DNA from 3 places in the Streptomyces sp. NBC_01013 genome. Region 1 is predicted to be linked to each of the others. Evidence: riboswitches for the same ligand, from Rfam matches in the RefSeq annotation. Region 1 holds a riboswitch; each other region holds the start of a gene.

Region 1 (5,674 bases):
GGCTCAGGGAACGCGGCCTCGGGACCATCCTGGTCAGCCACAACATGGTGGACGTGATGGCGGTCGCGGACCGGATCGCGGTGATGCGCCTGGGGCGCAACAACGGCTTCTTCGACCGGCGTTCCACCACCACCGAGGAGATCATCTCCGCCATCACCGGGGCCTCCGACAGCGCGGTCACCCGACGTCAGGCCCGTAAGCGGGAGGAGGAGCGATGAGCCGGGAACCCGAAAGCGACGATGTCCAGGAGCCCGCACACGACGCCATGCCCGCCATCGACACCCGCCTGCTCGTGCGCGAGGAGGGTATCCGCGGCTACGCCAGGGAGTTCTGGCGCAAGATGCGCAGCGGGGAACTCGGCTCCCTGCCCGTCGTCATCGCCGTGATCATCATCTGGACGGTGTTCGGCAGCCTGAACAGCACGTTCCTCTCGGCCCAGAACCTCTCCGACCTCAGCCAGCAGATCGTCGGCACCGGCATGATCGCCATCGGCATCGTCTTCGTGCTGCTCCTCGGCGAGATCGACCTGTCCGTCGGATCCGTGAGCGGTCTGTGCGCCGCGATCTTCGCCGTTCTCAACGTCATGAACGGCATGAACGAATGGCTGGCGCTCCTGGTCGCCCTCCTGGGCGGAGCGGCGGTCGGCCTCATCCAGGGCTTCTTCTTCGCGAAGGTCGGCGTGCCCGCCTTCGTGGTCACCCTTGCGGGCAACCTCGCCTGGAACGGATTGATGCTTCAGGTGCTCGGGTCCAGCGGCACGGTCAACATCCCGGGCGACAGCATCGTGGCCGAGCTCTACTCGACCATCTACCACAGTCAGGCCGCCGCCTACGGGGCCGCGGCGGCCGGGGTCGGGCTCTTCCTCACGGCGTCGCTCCTGGACGCCGCGCGTCGCAGGGCGGCCAGGGTGCCCTCCCGACCGATCGCCGAGATCGTGCTGCGTACCGTCGTCATCGCCGCGATCGCCTTCGTCACCGCGTACATCCTCAACCGCTACCAGGGCCTCCCGCTGGCCCTCCTGATCTTCCTGATCGTGCTGGTGGTTCTGGACTTCGTGCTCCGTCGCACCACGTACGGCCGGAAGGTCTTCGCGGTCGGCGGCAACTCCGAGGGTGCGCGACGCGCCGGCATCAGCGTGCCGTTCGTCCGGATGACCGTCTTCTCGATCGCCGGCACCATGTCGGCGGTCGGGGGCCTGTTCCTCGCCGGGCAGATCCAGTCGGCGAGCCAGACCTCGGGAGGCGGCAACCTGCTGATGAACGTCATCGCAGCCGCCGTCATCGGCGGCACGAGCCTGTTCGGCGGGCGCGGTTCGGTCTGGTCGGCCCTGCTGGGCGCCCTGGTGATCGGGTCGATCCAGTCCGGGATGAACATCATGGGTGTCAGCAACGCGATCCAGTTCATGATCACGGGATCCGTCCTGCTGGCGGCCGTCGTCGTCGACTCCGTCTCCCGCCGGAGCCAGAAGGCCGCGGGACGCGCGTGATCCCGTACGCGCCCGGGCCGGGCCGTACCCGGAGCCCAGGGGCGCCGCAGCCCCTCCGGTCGGTCCATGGCGCGGGCGCAGGCGGGTTGCTTTTCTGCCGGGGCGTCGTCGGCGGGGTGCTGTGACAGGCGGCGCCGGGCGGAACAGACGGCGCAGCCGCCTCGTCGTGAAGCACGGCGCGGCGAGCGGGAGCATGATCCACGGGGCATTGCGCGGCGCGGCCGTCGCGCGTAGCGTTCGCGGTGGATATGCGTCGGCGTCAAGTCCTGTCGGGCTGACCGGAAACCCTCGCACGCGGGGGTCCGCATGACGACGAGGCGGGGCCCGTCCGGGTTCCGCAGGCGCGAGGCCTCCGGGCCCCGCCGAGCCGGAAGAGCGGAGGCGGGGGTCATGCCAGGAACGTCCTGCCCGCTCGTCAGGGTGCTCGCCCCCCGGCGCCGCGTCCACCTCTACTCCCGGCCCCACATCGACCTCCAGCGAGTGGCCGGCGCGCTCTGTTGTTCCTGACCCGTACCCGCGACGCCGAACCTCCCGACGAGGCCCGGCGACCACCTACGGTCGATCAGGAAGGCACCCTTTCGTGTCCGCATCGTCATCCCCGCACTCTCCCCTGCCCGCCTCCCTCCACCTCGCCGTCGCTCTCAACGGCGCGGGCTGGCACCCCGCCGCCTGGCGTGAGCCGGTGGCCCGGCCCGGCGAGCTGCTCACCGCCGCCTACTGGACCGACACGGTCACCGAAGCCGAACGGGGTCTGCTCGACTTCGTGACGATCGAGGACGCGCTCGGTCTCCAGTCCTCGCTGTCCACCGAGCCCGACGGCCGTACCGACCAGGAGCGCGGGCGCCTCGACGCGGTGCTCATCGCCGCCCGGGTGGCCCCGCTGACCCGGCACATCGGGCTCGTCCCCACCGTGGTCGTCACGCACACCGAGCCGTTCCACCTCTCCAAGGCGATCGCCACCCTCGACTACGTGAGCTCCGGCCGGGCAGGCGTGCGCGTCCAGGTGTCGGCCCGGCAGCACGAAGCCGCCCACTTCGGCCGCCGTACGTTCCCGCGCTTCGGCGTCGACGAACTGGACACCCCGGCCGTGCAAGCGCTGACCGCCGAACTCTTCGAGGAAGCCGGAGACTACATCGAGGCGGTGCGCCGTCTGTGGGACAGCTGGGAGGACGGTGCGGAGATCCGCGACGCGGCCACGGGGCGCTTCATCGACCGCGACAAGCTGCACTACATCGACTTCGCGGGGCGGCACTTCAGCGTCAAGGGTCCCTCGATCACACCCCGGCCCCCGCAGGGGCAGCCGGTCGTGAGCGCGCTGGCGCACCGGAGCGTGCCCTTCCGGCTGGTGGCCCGTTCCACGGACATCGGATACGTCACCCCGCACGACACCGGCCACGCCCGCACCGTCGTCGAGGAGATACGCGCCGAACAGGCGGCGGCGGGACGCGCGGCGGACCCCCTCCACGTCTTCGGGGACCTCGTGGTCTTCCTCGACGACGACCCCGCGGCCGCGGCGGCCCGGCGCGACCGTCTCGACGGCCTCGCGGGACACCCCTACTCCAGCGACGCGAAGGTGTTCACCGGCACCCCCGGGCAATTGGCGGACCTGCTCCTGGACTGGCAAGAGGCCGGGCTCTCCGGTTTCCGGCTGCGCCCCGCCGTGATCGGCCACGACCTCCCGGCGATCACCCGTCGGCTGGTGCCCGAACTGCAGCGCCGCGGTGCCTTCCGGACCGCCTACGAAGCCGACACCTTGCGCGGGCTGCTCGGACTCGCCCGCCCCGCCAACCGCTACGCAACCGTCTGAGCCGGAGGGACCACCGACATGAGCACCAGCACTGGCGCCGGCCGCGACACCGGCAAGCCGAGCAAGCAGATCCATCTCGCCGCCCACTTCCCAGGCGTCAACAACACCACCGTGTGGAGCGATCCCGCGGCCGGAAGTCACGTCGAGTTCAGCTCGTTCGCGCACTTCGCCCGCACCGCCGAACGCGCCAAGTTCGACTTCCTGTTCCTCGCCGAAGGGCTCCGCCTGCGCGAACAGGGCGGCAAGATATATGACTTGGATGTCGTGGGTCGCCCCGACACCTTCACCGTGCTGTCCGCACTCGCCGCCGTCACCGAACACCTCGGCCTCACCGGCACGATCAACTCCACGTTCAACGAGCCCTACGAGGTGGCCCGGCAGTTCGCCAGCCTCGATCACCTCTCCGGCGGGCGGGCGGCGTGGAACGTCGTCACCTCGTGGGACGCCTTCACGGGCGAGAACTTCCGGCGCGGTGGATTCCTTCCGCAGGAGGAGCGGTACTCCCGGGCCAAGGAGTTCCTCGCCACCGCCAACGAGCTGTTCGACTCATGGCGGGGCGACGAGATCGTGGCCGATCAGGGGACCGGCACCTTCCTCCGGGACGCGCGCGCCGGGTCCTTCGTGCACAGGGGGCAGCACTTCGACATCGAGGGGCAGTTCAACGTCCCGCGCAGCCCGCAGGGCCGACCGGTGATCTTCCAGGCCGGGGACTCCGACGACGGACGCGAGTTCGCGGCGGAGGGGGCCGACGCGATCTTCAGCCGCTACAGCACCCTCAAGGAGGGACAGGCGTTCTACACGGACGTCAAGCGCCGTCTCGCCCGTCACGGCCGCACCCCTGACCAGCTGCTGATCCTGCCCGCGGCGACCTTCGTCCTCGGCGACACGGACGCCGAGGCGCAGGAACTGTCCCGCGAGGTCCGCAGACAGCAGGTCAGCGGTGCCACCGCGATCAAGCACCTCGAGTTCGTCTGGAACCGCGACCTCTCCTCGTACGACCCCGAGGGCCCGCTTCCCGAGATCGACCCCGACCTCGGCGAACACACGGTCGCCCGCGGACGCGCCCAAGTGCGCATGTACCGGGACCCGCTGACCACGGCCCGGGAGTGGCGTGAACTCGCGGCTGCGAAGAACTGGTCGATCCGCGACCTCGTCATCGAGACCGGCAACCGCCAGGCCTTCGTCGGCTCCGCGGCCACCGTCGCGGCGACCATCGATGACTTCGTACAGGCCGATGCCGCCGACGGTTTCATCCTCGTCCCGCACATCACACCCGGCGGGCTGGACGCATTCGCCGACACGGTGGTTCCGCTCCTCCAGGAGCGCGGTGTGTTCCGCACGGAGTACGAGGGCACGACCCTGCGCGACCACCTCGGCCTGGCCCACCCCGGCGACGTGGTGGCCGAGCGGGCGGCATCGTGACGTCCCTCCGGCCCGACGCCCTCCCGGTGCCTGCCGAGCCCGCTTCGGTGCCGGTGAGCGTGCGGCGCCCGGCATCCGCCCCGACGATCAGCCGAGGAGCGCTCCCTCCCGGCTGAGGTCGTTAGGCTTCGGCCGTATGACCGACCGCTTCCTGGAACTCCTGCGCACCCGCCCCGAGCTGGCCGAGACGGCGGCCTTCCCCTTCAACTTCGATGTGAGCCGGGCCTCTCACGTCGAGGAAGTGCACCTTGCCTCCGGTGCGTCGCTGGAGCCGATCGCCGGCGACGACACCGGAGGCACGTTCTTCCTCTCCGGAGGGGCAGCCGTGCTGTACGCCTCGTCCGAAGGGGACGTGGTGCTCATCGCCGACAGCGTCGGCGAGGCGTTGGAGATGCAGATCCGGCTGCCCGAGTGGTGCGAGGACCTCACGGCGGAGCTGGACGAGGAGGCGATGCGTGCCGCGGTGCGCGCGTCCGACGACGAGGCACGCGAGGACTACGCGCCCGAACTGGACGCACAGCGGGCAGCGTTGATCAGTGGCCTGGGTCTTCCGGAGCGGCCGCTGGTCGAACTCTTCGCGATGGCGGAGTCGGCCGGCCGGCGCACCGAACCAGACCATCTCCTGCTCAATTCGGCGGAGTTGTGCGCGTACCGGCTGCACGACTCCTACCGGATGTGTCTGCGCGACGTCGTCCTCGTTCCGGGGCGGGAGGCGCTGCGGCGGATGCGCTCCGACGAGCTCGGAGCGCGGGAGGAGGCGGCAGCGGATGCGGTGCTGCGGGCGGGAGTCCTGAGGGCTGCGCAGTTCGACCGCCGTGAGGAAGACCTGCCGCTGCTGCGGCTGCTGCTGGAGGCCGAATGTGCCGTGCGGACCGAGCGGTTCGAAGAGCGGCGGCTGGCCGCGGTGCTCGTCGCCCTGCGGGGGCAGGACGAGGACGTCCCCCTGCTGCGGTCGGCCA
Region 2 (5,674 bases), 5.7 Mb from region 1:
GCAACATACTGTTCCTCTACGTGTTCGGGGCGATGGCCGAGGAGCGCATGGGCCACACCGAATTCGCGCTCTTCTACATCGGCTGCGGCTATCTGGCCCTGCTCGCCTACGCGGCCGCACACTCCACCTCCGACCAGACGCTCGTCGGCGCGTCGGGGGCGATCTCGGCGGTCCTGGGAGCGTTCCTCTACCTCTTCCCCCGGGCCCGGGTCACCAGCCTGTTCCCCTTCCTGCTGTTCCTGCCCCTGCGCTTCCCCGCGTGGATCGTGCTGGTCTTCTGGTTCGTCCTGCAGTGGCTGGCCGCGGAGGGCGCCGGCAGCGGCCCCGGGGTGGCCTACCTCGCCCATGTGGTCGGCTTCGCCACCGGGTTCCTCTATGCCTGGGGACGCTATCGGCGTGAGGCTAGAGTGAAGTCTCCAGCCACGGCGACCGAGGGAGAAAGCAAGCCGTGATCACCGCGATCGTGCTCATCAAAACCAGCGTGGACCGGATTCCCGAGATCGCCGAGGCCATCGCCGCGCTGGACAGCGTCAGCGAGGTCTTCTCGGTCACCGGTACGTACGACCTGATCGCCATGGTCCGGGTGTCCAAGCACGACGATCTCGCCGATGTCATCCCCGGCCGGATCAGCAAGATCCCCGGCGTCGAGGGAACCGACACGCACGTGGCGTTCCGTACGTACTCGCAGCACGACCTGGAGGCGGCCTTCGCCATCGGTCTGGACGCGTAACCGCGTCAGCACGTGGGGCCGGGTACGGACAGCCGTCCGTACCCGGCCCCACGTGCTGACGGGACTCAGACCTGAGCGGCACCCCTGTCCGGGACGCAACGGCCGTCCTCGGTGCGGTACTTCCACTGGGCGCCCTCGCTCACGAGCTCCTTGACCGCCCGCAGGAAGCGCTCGATGTGCTCGTCCGGCGTACCGGCGCCGAAGCTGACCCGGATCGCGTTGAGCGACTTCTGGCCCGGCTCCGCCTCGGGCGCGCCGCACTCCCCGATGTCCTGCGGGTCACTGCCGAGCAGGGTGCGCACGAGGGGGTGGGCGCAGAAGAGTCCGTCGCGCACCCCGATGCCGTACTCGGCGGAGAGCGCTGCGGCGAAGTGCGAGCTGTTCCAGCCCTCCACCACGAACGAGATGACGCCGACCCTCGGGGCGTCGTCGCCGAACAGCGACAGCACCTTGACCGCGGGGACCTCGGCGAGGCCCGCGCGGACCGCGGTGACGAGCTGCTGCTCCCGGGCGACCAGGCTGTCGAACCCCGCCTCGGTGAGCGCCTTGCAGGCGGAGGCGATGGAGTAGACGCCGATGACGTTGGGTGAGCCGGCCTCGTGGCGGGCGGCGGTGGTGTGCCATTCGACGTCCACCCCGCCGTCGGCGCGCCGGGCCACCTGGCGGGACGCGCCGCCGCCGGCCAGGTACGGCTCGGCATCGCGCAGCCAGTCGGAGCGGCCGGCGAGGACCCCGGAGCCGAAGGGTGCGTACAGCTTGTGACCGGAGAAGGCGACCCAGTCGACGTCCAGCTCGTCGATGTCGACGGGGTGGTGCGGGGCGAGCTGGGCGGCGTCCAGCACGATCCGGGCGCCATGGGCATGCGCGGCGGCCGCGAGCTCCTTGACGGGCCACAACTCGCCGGTGACGTTGGAGGCGCCGGTGACACAGACCAGGGCGGGACCGTAGGGGTCGCGGACGGCGAGCGCCCGCTCCAGGGTCTCGACGGCCTGGGCCGGGGTGCGCGGCGCGTTCAGGTACGTCACGCGGGCGTCACGCCAGGGCAGCAGCGAGGCGTGGTGCTCTGTCTCGAAGACGAACACCTGGCAGTCGGCGGGCAGCGCGGCGGCGAGCAGGTTGAGCGAGTCGGTGGTGGACCGGGTGAAGACCACCTGGTCATCGGCGCGGCAGCCGAGGAACTCCGCGACGGTCACGCGGCTGCTCTCGAAGAGGTCCGTGGAGAGCTGCGAGAGGTAGCCGGCGCCGCGGTGGACACTGCCGTAGTACGGCGCGTACGCGGCCACGTCGTCCCACACCCTCTGCAGGGCCGGGGCGCTGGCGGCGTAGTCCAGCGCGGCGTAGGTGACCTCTCCGCCGGTGACCAGCGGAACCGTCACATCCTTGCCCAGAACCGGCAGCGGGGCACAAATCGACTGGTCGGTGGCAGCAGTGAGGACAGACATGACGAACTCCCGTAACAGGCAGGCGAATTCCGCGTGCCTGCGGATACGCGGCAGCACGGAGGGAAGAAAGAAGGTGTGCGGAGAAGGGCCGAAAAGCCCTATCGCATTCGCTTGCTCACAAGAGGCTCCCTGAGGACCAGGACCCCACGGGTGGACATCTCACGACGTCGAGGGGTCCGCGCTTGCCGCAGACCTCGCTGCCTGCGGCCTGGTCTTCACCCGGGGCACCCCGCCACGGACGGAGGGTTGCCGGACAGCGGGCCGGGGCCGTAGTCGCTGTCACTCATGACCTGCCCAGCATCCTGCCATACGCACGGAATCGCGCAAGGCGCAGTCCATGATCTGGACTGCGCCCCGTCTCGCACCCGACGCCCCCTCAGGCGTTGCTGGCCACGACCCATCTCTCCAGGGCCCGGCCCGCCGCGCCCGAGTCGATGGACTCGGCGGCCTTCGCGATCCCCGCGGCGAGCTGCTCGGCGAGCGTCCCCCGGCCCGGGTCCAGCGCAACCAGCGCCGCCGCCGAGTTGAGCAGGACGGCGTCCCGCACGGGGCCCGTCTCCCCGGCCAGCAGGCGGCGGGCCACATCGGCGTTGTACGACGCGTCGGCGCCCCGCAGCGCCTCCACCGGCACCAGGTCGATTCCGACGTCGCGCGGGTCGAAGGCCTCCTCGCGCACCGCACCGTCCCTGGCGATCCAGACCCGGGAGGTCGCGGTGGTGGTCAGCTCGTCCAGGCCGTCGTCGCCGCGGAAGACCAGGGCGGAGTTGCCGCGCTCGGCGAGGACCCCCGCGACGATGGGTGCCATCCGGAGGTCGGCCACACCGATCGCCTGCGAGCGCACCTTGGCCGGGTTGGTGAGCGGGCCGAGGATGTTGAACGTGGTCGGCGCGCCGAGCTCCGCCCGGGCCTTCGCCGCGTACCTCAGAGCGGGGTGGAACTTCACGGCGAAGCAGAACGTGATGCCCGCCTCCTCCGCCACCTCCACCACGCGCTGCGGGGGCAGCTCCAGATTGACGCCGAGCTTCCCCAGGACGTCGGAGGAACCGCTCGCCGACGACGAGGCGCGGTTGCCGTGCTTGACGACCTTGGCGCCGGTCCCCGCCACGACGATCGCCGACATGGTCGAGATGTTGACCGTCTTGGCCATGTCGCCGCCGGTGCCCACGATGTCGACCGTGCGGCCGGGCACATGGATGGTCGTGGCGTGCTCGTACATCGCACGGACCAGACCGGAGACCTCCGTGACGGTCTCGCCCTTGGCTCGCAGCGCCACCGCGAAGCCGGCGATCTGCACATCGGTCGCCTCACCGCTCATGATGCGGTCCATCGCCCAGGCGGTGTCGTCCGCGGTCAGGTCCTGGCCGCGGAGCAGAGGGGTCAGCACGCCGGGCCAGGAACGAGCCGCCACGCTGTCGCCGCCTGCCGGGGTCACAACGTTCATGGTCCGCTCCTGGGGTCCACAGCCGATAAGGGGGATGGGGCCACCCTATCGAGCCCCACGGACAGCGAAGAGCCCCGTCCATCGAATGGACGGGGCTCCTGCTGTGGCGATCAGTTCAGGTGATCAGTGGTGGCCGTGGCCGCTGGTGATCTCCTTGTACTCCTCCGCGGTGGGCTTGGCGATCTGGTTGTTCTCGCCGTAGTACGCGTGGCTGAGCTTGGCCCGCAGCTTCTGCACCGCGGACACCTTGCGCTCGACGCCGTTCTCGTCGACCGTCGGGCCGATCTCGACCGGCTTGTACTGCTCGTGCGCGGTGAGCGTGTGCAGCTGCTCCGGTCCGAGCGGCTCGTGGACCTCGACGAACTCACCGTGCGGGAGGCGCTTGATGAGACCGGACTCGCGCCCGTGCAGCACCTTCTCCTTGTCGCGGCGCTGAAGGCCGAGGCAGATCCGGCGGGTGACGATGAACGCCAGGACGGGTCCGACGAAGAAGGCGATACGGACGAACCAGCTGATCGAGTTGAGCGACAGGCTGAAGTGCGTAGCCCAGATGTCGTTGCCGCCGCCGATCAGCATGACGAAGTAGATCGTCACCCAGGCGACGCCGAGCGCGGTGCGGGTCGGGGCGTTGCGCGGCTTGTCCAGGATGTGGTGCTCGCGCTTGTCCCCGGTGATCCAGGACTCGATGAACGGGTACAGCGCCAGCGCCGCGAGGATCACGCCGAACAGGACCAGCGGGATGAGCACACCCAGGACCAGCGTGTGGCCCCAGAGGTTGATCTCCCAGCCCGGCATCACACGGACGAAGCCTTCGGCGAAGCCCATGTACCAGTCCGGCTGGGCGCCCGTGGACACCTGGTCCGGCCGGTACGGGCCGATCGCCCAGATCGGGTTGATCGAGGCGATGGCCGCGATGATGGCGATGAAGCCGAAGACCAGGAAGAAGAAGCCGCCGGCCTTGGCCATGTACACGGGCAGCAGGGGCATGCCGACGACGTTCTTGTTCGTGCGACCGGGACCCGCGAACTGCGTGTGCTTGTGGTAGAAGACCAGGATGAGGTGGCCGACCAGCAGCCCGAGCATGATGCCCGGCAGCAGCAGGATGTGGATCGAGTAGAACCTGGCGACGATGTCGTCGCCGGGGAACTCGCCGCCGAACAGGAACATCGAGATGTACGTACCGACGACGGGCATCGACAGGATCGCGCCCTGGGTGAAGCGCACACCCGTACCGGACAGCAGGTCGTCCGGGAGCGAGTAACCGGTGAAGCCGGTGAACATGCCCAGGACGAACAGCAGGAAGCCGAACAGCCAGTTGATCTCGCGCGGCTTGCGGTACGCACCGGTGAAGAACACCCGGAACATGTGCACGAACATGCCGGCGAGGAAGATCACCGCTGCCCAGTGGTGGATCTGCCGGACCAGCAGACCACCGCGGACGTCGAAGCTGATGTCGAGCGTCGAGGCGTAGGCCTCGGACATCCGGATGCCCTGCATGGGCTCGTACGGGCCGTGGTAGACGACCTCGTTCATGCTCGGGTGGAAGAACAGCGTCAGATACACACCCGTGAGGATGATGATGATGAAGCTGTAGAGGCAGATCTCCCCGAGCATGAAGGACCAGTGGTCCGGGAAGATCTTCCGCATGTTGGACTTGGCGAGGGAGTAGATCCCCAGCCGGCCGTCCGCCCAGTCGGCCACCCGCTCACCGGCGGGCGCCTTGCGGTTCGTATCGGTCGCAGTACTCATCCGCGCTCCCAGAATGCAGGACCGACGGGCTCTTCGAAGTCACCGAGCGCCTCGAGGTTGCCCTCGCTGTTCACGCCGATCCGCAGCTGCGGAAGGGCGTGACCGGCCGGACCGAAGATGACGCGGGCGCCGTCGGAGAGGTCGAAGGTTGACTGGTGGCACGGGCAGAGCACGTGGTGCGTCTGCTGCTCGTACAGGCTGATCGGGCAGCCGACGTGGGTGCAGATCTTCGAGAAGGCCACGATCCCCTCGTGCGCCCACTCACGCTCGCGCTTGTCCTTGATGTTCTCCGGCTCGATGCGGATGATCATC
Region 3 (5,674 bases), 3.3 Mb from region 1:
GAGTTCTCGATCTCGGCACGGATCTGGTTGACGCGACCCTGAACCTGGTCGCTGTCACCGGCGCCGTCGACGATCGTCGTCTCGTCCTTGGTGATGACGACCTTGCGGGCGCGGCCGAGCAGGTCGAGACCGGCGTTCTCCAGCTTGAGGCCGACCTCCTCGGAGATGACGGTGCCACCGGTGAGGATGGCGATGTCGCCGAGCATGGCCTTGCGGCGGTCACCGAAGCCCGGGGCCTTGACGGCGACGGACTTGAAGGTGCCACGGATCTTGTTGACGACCAGGGTCGACAGGGCCTCGCCCTCGACGTCCTCGGCGATGATCAGCAGCGGCTTGCCGGACTGCATGACCTTCTCGAGCAGCGGAAGGAGGTCCTTCACGTTGCTGATCTTCGAGTTCACGATCAGGATGTACGGGTCGTCCAGGGACGACTCCATGCGCTCCATGTCCGTGGCGAAGTACGCCGAGATGTAGCCCTTGTCGAAGCGCATACCCTCGGTGAGCTCGAGCTCCAGACCGAAGGTCTGGGACTCCTCGACGGTGATGACGCCTTCCTTGCCGACCTTGTCCATGGCCTCGGCGATGAGCTCGCCGATCTGGGTGTCGGCAGCGGAGATGGAGGCCGTCGAAGCGATCTGCTCCTTGGTCTCCACGTCCTTGGCCTGCTCCAGGAGGGCGGCGGAGACGGCCTCGACGGCCTTCTCGATGCCCCGCTTGAGAGCCATCGGGTTCGCACCCGCGGCCACGTTGCGCAGGCCCTCGCGGACGAGCGCCTGGGCCAGAACGGTGGCGGTGGTCGTACCGTCGCCGGCGACGTCGTCCGTCTTCTTGGCGACCTCCTTGACCAGCTCCGCACCGATCTTCTCGTACGGGTCCTCCAGCTCGATCTCCTTGGCGATGGAAACACCATCGTTGGTGATCGTGGGGGCGCCCCACTTCTTCTCAAGGACGACGTTGCGGCCCTTGGGGCCGAGGGTGACCTTGACGGCGTCGGCGAGCTGGTTCATGCCGCGCTCAAGACCGCGCCGGGCCTCCTCGTCGAAGGCGATGATCTTGGCCATATGAAGTGGTCCTCCCGGACAGGGGTGGATTTCTCCGGACCGAGAGGCGCCCGCGACGGACGGCCTGCGTGTCTGCCGGTTCCTTGCCCCGACAGACCTGCGGGCCTCACCGGCCCGGTCCAAGTTTCTGTCACTCTCACCCAGAGAGTGCTAAGCCAATAATTAGCACTCGACCCCGTCGAGTGCAAGCGCCGAAGACTCCTTGCGGGGTGGCGGCGGGGCCACGGGTGGGCGAGAGCGTCACCCGGAGTGCGGACGGTCGCGGGGGCGCTCACGGAACCACCCCGGGGCACGCGGGCGGCGCGGCACCCCGCCCCCACGCCCCGGGACGCGCGAAGGGCCCGTACCTCTGGGGTACGGGCCCTCCGTGCGTGAGTAGTGTTGTTGGCCGACCGCGCCGGGCTCAGCCGACGGCGAGCTTGACCATGTCCGCCTGTGGCCCCTTCTGGCCCTGCGAGATCTCGAATTCAACTCGCTGACCCTCTTCGAGGGTGCGGTACCCGTCCATCTGGATCGCACTGTAGTGGACGAAAACATCCGCACCACCGTCGACCGCGATGAAGCCGTACCCCTTCTCCGCGTTGAACCATTTGACGGTGCCCTGAGCCATGCCTAACTCCCCTATTACTGGCCCTTGCACAGGACCGCACTTCGCGGGCCCGGGTCAGAACTCACCCTCCGACAGGAGAGGGTGTGTGCGCCGGAACGCGTCGACCGCGGCCGAATGTATCTGCCCAACTGCCCTCTGCAACAGGTCAATCGGACGAGAAATCTGAGCAGAACCGATCGCCCGAATATGGGGGATTCATGAGATTCCAGGGCAAGTCGGGCCAGGCAAAGGCGACTTATGGCGCAAGGAGCTCGCACACTTTGGCTGCATCTTGTCGTGGCCGGGCGCATTCTCATATGCGGGCGGCACGGGCAGCGGAGGGGACTTCCCACACTGTACCGCGCTCAACCATGCAGAATTGCCCCCTCCGCTTCTCTTGCGGAGGGGGCAACCGTGGTCACTCCGTGAAGTCGGCCCGGCGCCTCTCGGGCCCGGGCCGCGGGCTCAGCAGCCGCCGGCGACGGCCGGGATGATCGAGATGCCGGCGCCGTCCGGGGTGACCGCGTCCAGGCCGCCCTCGAAGCGCACGTCGTCGTCGTTGACGTACACGTTCACGAAGCGGCGCAGCTTGCCCTGGTCGTCCAGGACGCGGGCGGCGATGCCCGGGTGGTCCTTCTCCAGGGACTCGATGACCTGGGAGAGGGTCGCGCCCTCCGCCGGGACCTCGGCCTGGCCGCCCGTGTAGGTGCGGAGGATGGTGGGGATACGGACCTTGACGCTCATGGTGTGCCTTCCTGAAGTCTCGGGTGGTCGAAGGGCGGTGCCCGGCCCGGCAGGGGCCGCCCGCCCGCTTTCTCAGCTGGTGGCGAGGCCCGCGGCGCGGAAGGCGTCCAGGCTCGGGCGGATCGTGGCGCTCGCCTGCGAGGTCGCGGCCACCGCGTCGAGCGTCTTGAGGCCGTCACCGGTGTTCAGGATGACGGTGGTGAGCGCCGGGTCGAGCAGACCGGCGTCGATCAGCTTCTTCGTCACGCCCACGGTCACCCCGCCCGCCGTCTCGGCGAAGATGCCCTCGGTGCGGGCCAGCAGCTTGATCGCGTCGACGACCTGCTCGTCGTTGACGTCCTCGACGGCACCACCGGTGCGGCGGGCGATGTCCAGGACGTACGGGCCGTCGGCCGGGTTGCCGATCGCCAGGGACTTGGCGATGGTGTTCGGTTTCTGCGGCCGCACGACGTCGTGTCCGGCCTTGAAGGCGACGGAGACCGGGGAGCAGCCCTCGGCCTGGGCGCCGAAGATCTTGTACGGCTTGTCCTCGACCAGGCCCAGCTTGATCAGCTCCTGGAGACCCTTGTCGATCTTCGTGAGCTGCGAGCCGGACGCGATCGGGATGACGAGCTGATCGGGCAGCTGCCAGCCGAGCTGCTCGCAGATCTCGTACGCGAGGGTCTTGGAGCCCTCGCCGTAGTACGGGCGCAGGTTGACGTTGACGAAGCCCCAGCCCTCGCCCAGCGGGTCGCCGATGAGCTCGGAGCAGAAGCGGTTGACGTCGTCGTAGTTGCCCTCGATGCCGACCAGTTCACCGCCGTACACCGCGGCCATGACGACCTTGCCCTGCTCCAGGTCGTGCGGGATGAACACGCACGAGCGCAGACCGGCGCGGGCGGCGGCGGCGCCCACGGCGCCGGCGAGGTTGCCGGTGGAGGAGCAGGACAGGGTGGTGAACCCGAAGGCGCGGGCGGCCTCGACGGCGATCGCGACGACGCGGTCCTTGAAGGAGTGCGTCGGGTTGCCGGAGTCGTCCTTGACGTACAGACCGCCGGTGACGCCCAGCTCGCGGGCGAGGTTGTCGGCCTTGACCAGCTTGGTGAAGCCGGGGTTGATGTTGGGCTTGTCCGCGACATCGGAGGGGACCGGCAGCAGCGGCGCGTAGCGCCAGATGTTGTTGGGTCCGGCCTCGATGCGCTTCTTCAGCTCGTCCGGGGAGCCGCTCGGCAGGTCGTACGCCACTTCGAGCGGCCCGAAACAGGACGCGCAGGCGAAAAGGGGGCCGAGTGCGAATCGCTCTCCGCATTCGCGGCAGGAAAGCGCCGCGGCGGGACCGAGATCCACGGAAACTTCGGTGTGTGCTGCAACAGTCTCAACAGCCATGATGGCGAGGCCCTTTCTCCTCATCTTCCTCGCGACGCATTTCGTCACGAGACGGAATTGGCACCTTCCCCACCTGACCTCGCGGTCGGCGGGAGGGTTGCCGGGACTTCAACGGGCCGTTCCCTCTGTCCCTCTGGATGAGCGCTGTGGCACTGGACCATGGATCCAGGCGTTTATCGGCGGACGGACCCCGGCATGCGACGGCCATCTGCGTTGTTCAAGACTGTAACCGAAGCATCGGACTGTTGAGATAGTCGTCCGAACCGCGAGATGGATCACATACAGGGAGTATCGACCGTGCTGGAAGAGGTCGAACGCTGGCTGACCGGGCGTTCCTGGTCAGCCGCCGACCGTCCGCTGGACCGTCTGCTGGATGCCAGGAACGACACGCACGGGCCGAGCGTGAGTGTCGTGCTGCCCGCGCTGAACGAGGCGGAGACGGTCGGGGACATCGTCACGACGATCCGGCGCGAGCTCATGGAGAAGGTCCGGCTGGTCGACGAGCTCGTGGTGATCGACTCCGGCTCGACGGACGCCACCACGGAGGTCGCCCGCCGGGCGGGCGCCCGGGTGGTCCACCGGGACGCCATCCTGCCCCGCATACCGGCGGTCCCCGGCAAGGGCGAGGTGCTGTGGCGGTCACTCCTGGTGACCGGCGGCGACATCGTCTGCTTCATCGACGCGGACCTGAAGGACTTCTCGGCGGACTTCGTCTCCGGCATCGTCGGCCCGCTGCTGACCGATCCCTCGGTGCAGTTCGTCAAGGCGATGTACGACCGGCCGTTCGGTGACACCACCGGTCAGGGCGGCCGGGTCACCGAAATGGTGGCACGCCCGCTGCTCAATCTGCACTGGCCCCAGCTGGCCGGCTTCGTGCAGCCCCTGGGCGGCGAGTACGCCGTGCGCCGCTCGCTGCTGGAGCGGCTGCCCTTCCCGGTCGGTTACGGAGTGGAACTGGGCCTGCTCGTCGACTCCCTGCACACGGTCGGCCTGGACGCGCTCGCGCAGGTCGACGTCGGCGTCAGGAAGCACCGCCACCAGGACGGCCAGGCGCTCGGCCGGATGGCCGCCGCCATCTACCGGACCGCCCAACTCCGCCTCTCCCGGGGCCATCTGGTCCGCCCCGCGCTGACCCAGTTCGAGCGCGGCGAGCACGGCTTCGTCCCGCACACGTACCCGGTGGACACCGAGGAACGGCCGCCGATGCTGGAGATCGAGGAGTACGTTTCACGGCGCGCGGCGTGACTTCGCACGTTTGGGCGGTTCGCGATCGGGCTAGATTCCGCAACATGGTCTCCGAGCACGCCCCTCAGCCCGCTGCCCAGGTACTCGTCGCGTCCAACCGCGGCCCGGTCTCGTACGCGCTGCACGAGGACGGCACCCTCGATGCGAAACGGGGCGGGGGCGGACTCGTCTCCGGCCTGAGCGCCGTGGACGACAAGATGTGGGTGTGCGCCGCCCTCGGGGACGGCGACCGGGAGGCGGTGCGGCGCGGGGTCGGCGAGCCGGGCGTCCGGATGCTCGACATCGACGCGGACGTGCACGCCGACGCGTACAACGGCATCGCCAACTCGGTGCTCTGGTTCGTCCACCACCTGCTCTACCAGACCCCCGTCGAGCCCGTCTTCGACGCGGAGTTCCGCCGGCAGTGGGCCTCCTTCGAGACGTACAACCGGGCCTTCGCCGCTGCGCTGGCCGAGGAGGCGGGCGAGGGCGCGGCGGTCCTCGTGCAGGACTACCACCTGGCCCTGGTGCCCGGCATGCTCCGTGAGCTCCGCCCCGACCTGCGGATCGGCCACTTCTCGCACACCCCGTGGGCGCCCGTCGACTACTTCCGGCTGCTGCCCGACGACATCGCCGAACAGCTGCTGCACGGCATTCTGGGCGCCGATCGGGCGGCGTTCCTGACCCGCCG

What was found. A riboswitch is a leader RNA that binds a small molecule or an ion and turns the genes downstream of it on or off. The one in region 1 is predicted to bind S-adenosylmethionine.
Region 2: linked by a shared signal. The riboswitch ahead of OG538_RS26675 (aminotransferase class V-fold PLP-dependent enzyme) and the one ahead of OG538_RS01785 (putative leader peptide) in region 1 are both predicted to bind S-adenosylmethionine.
Region 3: linked by a shared signal. The riboswitch ahead of thrC (threonine synthase) and the one ahead of OG538_RS01785 (putative leader peptide) in region 1 are both predicted to bind S-adenosylmethionine.

The regions. Positions count from the first base shown of each region.
Region 1 covers NZ_CP108687.1:412,944-418,617, reverse strand. Annotated here, with positions in the region: gene OG538_RS01795 (ATP-binding cassette domain-containing protein) at 1-218, shown strand, start outside; gene OG538_RS01790 (sugar ABC transporter permease) at 215-1,486, shown strand; SAM riboswitch class IV at 1,730-1,836, shown strand; gene OG538_RS01785 (putative leader peptide) at 1,877-1,993, shown strand; gene OG538_RS01780 (LLM class flavin-dependent oxidoreductase) at 2,067-3,293, shown strand; gene OG538_RS01775 (NtaA/DmoA family FMN-dependent monooxygenase) at 3,312-4,715, shown strand; gene OG538_RS01770 (hypothetical protein) at 4,852-5,674, shown strand, end outside.
Region 2 covers NZ_CP108687.1:6,125,955-6,131,628, reverse strand. Annotated here, with positions in the region: gene OG538_RS26685 (rhomboid family intramembrane serine protease) at 1-452, shown strand, start outside; gene OG538_RS26680 (Lrp/AsnC family transcriptional regulator) at 449-730, shown strand; gene OG538_RS26675 (aminotransferase class V-fold PLP-dependent enzyme) at 796-2,172, opposite strand; SAM riboswitch class IV at 2,346-2,463, opposite strand; gene trpD (anthranilate phosphoribosyltransferase) at 2,549-3,613, opposite strand; gene OG538_RS26665 (cytochrome bc complex cytochrome b subunit) at 3,737-5,362, opposite strand; gene OG538_RS26660 (Rieske 2Fe-2S domain-containing protein) at 5,359-5,674, opposite strand, start outside.
Region 3 covers NZ_CP108687.1:3,712,110-3,717,783, forward strand. Annotated here, with positions in the region: gene groL (chaperonin GroEL) at 1-1,061, opposite strand, end outside; gene OG538_RS15920 (cold-shock protein) at 1,465-1,671, opposite strand; gene OG538_RS15925 (MoaD/ThiS family protein) at 2,116-2,394, opposite strand; gene thrC (threonine synthase) at 2,467-3,759, opposite strand; SAM riboswitch class I at 3,777-3,903, opposite strand; gene OG538_RS15935 (glucosyl-3-phosphoglycerate synthase) at 4,057-5,004, shown strand; gene OG538_RS15940 (trehalose-6-phosphate synthase) at 5,049-5,674, shown strand, end outside.